One region of the Priestia megaterium genome, then DNA from elsewhere that is predicted to be linked to it. Evidence: riboswitches for the same ligand, from Rfam matches in the RefSeq annotation. Region 1 holds a riboswitch; the other holds the start of a gene.
What was found. A riboswitch is a leader RNA that binds a small molecule or an ion and turns the genes downstream of it on or off. The one in region 1 is predicted to bind cobalamin.

Region 1 (3,522 bases):
TATGCTACCGCTTCATCTGTCTCCCATGCTATTTTCTTTAAGGCAAGCAAATGGTTCCAGCCAAATGTGCCAAGCCCTACTGCGCGGTACTTTTGATTCGTTAGCTTTGCTTGAAGTACCGGCAAATCATTTAACTCAATAACATTATCAAGCATGCGTACTTGAATTGGAATTAAACGTTCAAGTACATCTTCAGTTACGGCTCTCGCTAAGTTAATAGAAGAAAGATTACATACAACAAAATCGCCCGGATTCTTTGTAATAATAATTTTTCCGTCTTCCGTAATTTCCTCTGTTACGACCGTTGTACTTTGGTTTTGCGTGATTTCTGTACATAAGTTACTGCAGTAAATCATGCCCGCGTGTCGGTTTTGATTAGCTCGGTTAACCGTATCACGATAGAACATATAAGGAGTTCCGGTTTCAAGCTGCGAAAGCATAATGCGCTTGAAGATCTCAATAGCAGGCACTGTTTCTCTTGAAAGCTGTTCATTGTTTACACACTCAGCGTAACGAGTGCGGAACGAACCGCTGCCTTCTTCTTCATCATAAAAATCTTCTAACGAGTAGCCCATCAGCGTACGAACTTCGTGAGGATCGAATAAGTGCCAGTCTTCACGTGCTTCTACTTTTTCCATAAACAAATCTGGCAAACATACGCCAGTGAATAAATCATGCGTGCGCTGGCGTTCATCACCATTGTTCAAACGCGCGTCTAAGAATGAAAAAATGTCTTTATGCCAAACATCTAAATATACAGCAATAGCTCCTTGTCGTTGACCTAGCTGATCGACACTTACAGCCGTATTATTTAGCTGTTTCATCCATGGAATTGTTCCTGATGATACGCCTTTAAAACCTTTTATATCACTTCCTCGGCTTCTAATATGACCGAGGTAGACACCAATTCCGCCTCCATTTTTACTAAGCGTGGCCAAATCTGTATTGCTATCATAAATACCGCGTAAGCTGTCATCAATCGTATCAATAAAGCAGCTAGATAGCTGTCCGTAGCTCTTTCCTGCGTTTGAGAGTGTTGGTGTGGCAACCGTCATATATAGACTAGAAAGCGCCCAGTACGCTTCTTTTACTAATGCTGTTCGATTTTCTTTCTTTTCTTGAGACATCAGCGTCATAGCAATGATAAGAAAACGTTCTTGCGGTAATTCGTATACACGCTTATCATGTGATGTCGCTAAATAGCGATCTGCTAATGTCAGCAATCCAATGTATGTAAATAAACGATCGCGTTCAGGAATAATGACTGAAGCAATTTCATTAATTTCTTCTTCTGTATATGTTTTTAATAGCTGTTTATTATAAATGCCGATTTTTGTTAGTTCTTGAATAAGCTGATAAAACGAACCGTACTTCTCTTTTTTATCATAACCTCGGTTGTCCGCTGCTTTTCGATATAGTTCGTTTAAGTAGACGTCTGCCGCCACGTACGTCCAATCTGGTTCTTCCATTGAAATACGCTCTAGGGCTGCCAAAATTAGTACGTTTGCAACCTTTTCGTCCGTCATATTTTCCTTTACTGTAACAGTTTGAATAACCTTTTCCTCATACAAAGAAAAATCAAGTTGCGTAAATTCTTTTTTTAAACGTTCAATATATGCAGTTAATTCATGTAGAATTGTAGGCTTTAATGTATTCACCATAAATATGGCTCCTCTCTTCACTTCAAAATAAAAAATCGCTCACCGTACCTCGGTGAGCGAATAGAACGAAGATAGAAGAAGACACTAAGTCTTTTCTCAATCCTCGCTCTACCCTCTCACCTCCCGAAGAAGATAAAACGACATAAAAAAGGCAGGTCTCCTGACTTATGCTTCTTTTTACTTTAAGGCCTTCCCATGATGTTTACTCACAGTGGATCTCCTTATTTCATCAGCATTCACAGTTGCGGGGACAGCTTTGGATTTTCACCAAATTCCCTTTTAAGTCTTTTTATCAGACACCTTTTTCACTGGAAAACACAAAATATAGTATTTTATTATTGTTTAACAAACAACATATTGTGTTATGTTATAAACACATTATATAGGACAACTTAGAAAACTATCAACCTATTTTCAAAAATAATTTTGTTTTTTACGATAAAATCCTTCGACTTTTTTCATCAAACTACTCCATCATAACATGTTTTGACACGCTTGATGGAACAATGTGCTCTTTTTAAAAAATTTGTCCTATTTTTCTACTAAACATTGCCAACATCAATAAAAAAACCGTTTTTCATAAAAAACGGTTTTTAATTATTTGTATTCTTTTTCAAATGCTGTGATTGTTTTGATAAACTTTTTATCAATATCGTATCCTATCCCCGGTTTTTCCTTCACCTTTATTACTCCGGCTTCTACCTCTACTTCGGGCTTAATAATATCTTTTTCCCAATAGCGAGACGACGCAGAAATGTCACCTGGTATCGTGAAAGAAGGCAGTGTGGCAAGGGCGATGTTATGAGCTCGTGAAATCCCGGCTTCTAACATTCCGCCAACCCAAAGCCTTACACCGTGTAGGGCGCATAAATCATGAATTTTTTTTGCTACAGACATTCCGCCAACTCGACCGATTTTCACATTGATAATCTTGCAGCTTTTTTGTTCGATTGCATGACGTGCATCTTCATAGCTCACAATACTTTCATCTAAGCAAATCGGCGTCTTCATTTGCTTTTGTAATAATCGATGATCAAGGATATCATCCGAACTTAACGGCTGTTCGATCATCATTAAATTCAATTCATCTAGTTTTTTCAATGAATCACTATCGCTTAACGTATAGGCTGAATTGGCATCAGCCATAAGAGGAATGCTTGGAAATTCATCTCGAATTTGTTTCAGTAGCTCATAGTCAGCGCCTGGCTTAATTTTCACTTTAAAGCGCTTATAACCATCTTTCATATAAGTCTTTATTTGTTCTTTCATGATGGAAATATCATTTAAGCCAACTACCACTCCAGCTTCTACAGCAGGCCTTATTCCGCCAATTACTTCAGCTAAGGGCTTATTTTGGCGCTTTGCATACAAATCCCATACAGCACAGTCCAAAGCTGCTTTAGCCATGTTGTTCCGCTTTAGAGGTTTGAATAACTTTTGAACATCCTCTGGTTTTTGAAGCTGCTGGTGAAGAAGCGAAGGAATTAAAAAATCGTCTAACATATGAAAACATGTCTGAATCGTTTCTTCCGTATACCAAGGAGATGAAAAAGCAACGACTTCTCCCCATCCTGTAAATCCTTTTTCATCTTCTACTTCAAGCAAAATCAATTCTCGATCCTGGACCGTACCATAGCTTGTTGAAAAAGGAGAAAGAAGCTTCATGTCAATTTTATAAAGATGTACTTTTTTGATAATCATCGATTAAATCCCTTTCTGTATGAACGATGATAGCTTCCGGCGTATGATTTTATTAGAGGCCGTTCGCGGCAGCTCCTCTACTCGAACGAAATACTTTGGAAGTTTGTACTTTGCTAAAAATTGTTGAATGTGTAAAGATAACTCTTCATCTGAAACGTCT
Region 2 (3,522 bases), 2.1 Mb from region 1:
GCATCAAACATCTGTTCATGTGTATAAAGATGCAGGTAAAGCTGAGCGAAATCAAGATAATATAGAAATTCGATTGGATGAAAAAGTACATAGCGCAGAAGATGTTCGCAGTCTTGGAATTGAAGTCGGCGACTTTGTTTCGTTTGATCCTCGTGTAGAAATAACAAAAAGCGGTTTTATTAAATCTCGTCATCTCGATGATAAAGCAAGCGTAGCTTTATTGCTTCAGCTCATGAAAACAATTCAAGAAGAGCAGATCGAACTGCCATACACTACGCACTTTCTTATTTCAAATAATGAAGAAATTGGATACGGAGGAAATTCTAATATTACGCCTCAAACGGTAGAATACTTAGCGGTTGATATGGGTGCCATGGGAGATGGACAATCTACTGATGAATACACCGTGTCTATTTGTGTAAAAGATTCAAGCGGCCCATATCATTACGGTTTGAGAAAGCATTTGGTGGAGCTAGCTAAGCAGCATGATATTCAGTACAAATTAGATATTTATCCGTTTTACGGATCAGATGCTTCTGCTGCTATTCGTGCCGGGCATGACATCGTACACGGCTTAATTGGTCCAGGAATTGATTCTTCTCATGCGTTTGAGAGAACGCATCAAGATTCATTAAACCATACGTACAAGCTTCTTTACCACTATGTGCAATCGAACATGGTTCTGCTTTAAGAAAGGAATATTTAATTAGTGTATTTTTATGCAAAACAAAGAGCAGTACGGGACTGTGATGTCTGTACTTTCCTTTCCTAAAAAAGAAGCCGGCTGTCCGGCTTCTTTTTTTAATAAATACTATATATTTTTTTACTGGTGAAGCAACAGTTGGTAAAAAAAGCACCTTTTTTAAAGAGGTATAATACGGCTTAAACCTTTTGTACATTTTGTTCATTTACAGAAGTTAAAATGTTTTTAAATTTTTAAAAGTTTCTTGTGACAAGTTTTGTAGAATGGGTTTTCAAAAGGATATGGTTTCGTCATAATGTGGATATAGCGATCACTACAATAATCGGAGGCGAATCTTTTCATGTGGGTACTGACGGTATATGCTGGAAAAGAAATGAAAATGTTTGAATTTGAAACTGAAACGCAGGCGAGAGAAGCTTTTGCAAAAACAAATGGCTGTAAAGTTCTTTCAGAAGTCGTGTATTATAATGATCCTCATTTAACATTAGTAGCTATATAATGAAAAAACAAGAGCTGACTTTATGCTCTTGTTTTTTCATAGCTTCTTGTATCTTACGAAAAGAATAGAGTTGAAATAAAAAAAAATGTACGCTATGATATGGTAGTTACTTCTATTATTCTGATAGTTTAAAAGGTTCATATATATCAAACAGCAACAGTAAAGATGCCAAGAAGGCTTAATAGGGAAACTGGTGAAAGACCAGTACTGCCCCCGCAACTGTAAGTGTGGACGAACGAGTATAACCACTGTGGAAAAATCACGGGAAGGTTCTCAAGTAGAATGATACACAAGTCAGGAGACCTGTCTTTATTGTGAAGTTTCTATTTCTCCGGGGAGCGGGAAGGGAAACGTTGGCTTAAAGTGGCATTCGTGTACACTTTTATTCTGACGTTTTACCCGCTCGCATATTAGCGAAGCGGGTTTTTCTCGTAGCACAAAACTACATATCGTGCAAAAAAGGTGCGCAATGTTCACATTGCGTTAAATGGGAAGTCTGGTGTGAAGCCAGCGCGGTACCCGCCACTGTGAAGAGGAGCTGATTGCATATGCCACTGTATTCGGGAAGGCGCAATCAAGTGATGAATCGAAGTCAGGAAACCAGCCTTTTTCTAATGCGAAGCTTACCCTACGGGATATAGGTGGAAGTGCAAAAACTTAGTTTGAATTTTTCTGCGCCTCTATCATTGATAGAGGCGTTTTTTTAGTAAAGGAGCGAATAAGTGTGACGACGTGGAACTTAAATGGAACAAAACATCACGTATTGATTTGTAATGGAAGCAGCTGTATGAGAAAAGGTGGAGAAGAAGCCACTCAAGCTATTCGAAATAAAGTGACTGAACTGAATCTAGATGAAGCGGTTCACACAACCCGTACGCGCTGTAACGGAAGATGCAAAGATGCTCCTGTAGCTATCGTGTACCCTTCAGGAGATTGGTACAAGCAGGTCACTGAAAACGTAGCTCATCGAATTGTTGAAGAACATTTAGCAGGAGGCTGCAGTATAAAGGAATCACTTATTTATGAATATGATCAAAACGGTTTTGTTTCTCCGGAAAAGAGTGACTCCATAGAAGGAATTGACAAAGTAAAAAGTAACGCATAAAGGAGGAGCTAGCATGAAAGGTAAACTGTTAGTTATTGGATTCGGCCCAGGAAGCTTTGAACATATTACACAGCGAGCAAGAGAAGCCATTCAAGAAAGTGATATGATCATTGGTTATAAAACCTATGTGGAATTAATTCAAGGACTATTAACGAATCAGCAAATTATTAGTACAGGAATGACCGAAGAAGTAAGCCGTGCACAAGAAGCCGTAAAGCAAGCTGAAGCGGGAAAAACCGTGGCGGTCATTTCAAGCGGAGATGCAGGAGTATACGGAATGGCCGGCCTTGTGTATGAAGTGTTGATTGAAAAAGGATGGAAAAAAGAAACGGGCGTAGAGCTGGAAGTGATTCCTGGCATTTCGGCTATTAATTCATGCGCATCCCTCCTTGGGGCGCCCGTGATGCATGATGCCTGTACGATTAGTTTAAGTGACCACCTTACGCCTTGGGAGTTAATCGAAAAACGAATCGAAGCAGCTGCACAAGCAGATTTTGTAGTAGCTTTTTATAATCCGAAAAGCGGAAGACGCACAAGACAAATTGTGGAAGCGCAAAGGATTTTATTAAAATACCGTTCCCCCGATACGCCTGTTGGTCTTGTGAAAAGCGCTTATCGTGACCGTGAAGAAGTGGTAATGACCAATTTAAAAGACATGTTAAATCATGAAATAGGCATGCTGACTACCGTTGTTGTCGGAAATTCATCTACGTTCTTTTACGATGACTTAATGATTACACCGCGCGGGTATCAGCGTAAATATACCCTCAACCAAACAGAGCAGCCGCTAAGACCGCATCAGCGACTTCGAAAAGAAGCAGAACCATGGGCTCTTGATCAAGAGGAGACTGTAAAGCAAACGGCTTCAGCTATTGAAGATGTTCAGAACACAAAAGAAGAAAAAGCAGCTTCACGAGCTCTGGCAGAAGAAGCGCTTCAAGCAATTTTAGGTGAAACTACTTCACCGGTCGTACACCAGCCAATTGAGTCTATTTTTGAAGTGGCAGTTAGTCCAGGGCTTGCAAATAAGAAGTTTACGCCCGTTCAAATGACAACACTAGCAGAAGTTGTTGGTGAAAAAGGTACGATGGAGTATACGCCTGACCATCAAATCAAACTGCAAATTCCAACGGCTCAGCCAGATGTGATTATTAAAAAGCTCCAATCAGCTTCCTTTTTACTATCTCCAGTCGGAGACGTGTTTACAATTAAAGC

Region 2: it holds a riboswitch for cobalamin, as region 1 does, so the genes downstream of both, CEQ83_RS12875 ((2Fe-2S) ferredoxin domain-containing protein) here and CEQ83_RS23735 (ribonucleoside-diphosphate reductase subunit alpha) in region 1, are expected to answer to the same signal.

The regions. Positions count from the first base shown of each region.
Region 1 covers NZ_CP023317.1:4,638,310-4,641,831, forward strand. Annotated here, with positions in the region: gene CEQ83_RS23735 (ribonucleoside-diphosphate reductase subunit alpha) at 1-1,661, opposite strand, end outside; cobalamin riboswitch at 1,795-1,980, opposite strand; gene menC (o-succinylbenzoate synthase) at 2,259-3,362, opposite strand; gene CEQ83_RS23745 (o-succinylbenzoate--CoA ligase) at 3,366-3,522, opposite strand, start outside.
Region 2 covers NZ_CP023317.1:2,558,807-2,562,328, reverse strand. Annotated here, with positions in the region: gene CEQ83_RS12880 (M42 family metallopeptidase) at 1-691, shown strand, start outside; gene CEQ83_RS27075 (hypothetical protein) at 1,044-1,202, shown strand; cobalamin riboswitch at 1,349-1,527, shown strand; cobalamin riboswitch at 1,646-1,825, shown strand; gene CEQ83_RS12875 ((2Fe-2S) ferredoxin domain-containing protein) at 1,927-2,307, shown strand; gene cobJ (precorrin-3B C(17)-methyltransferase) at 2,321-3,522, shown strand, end outside.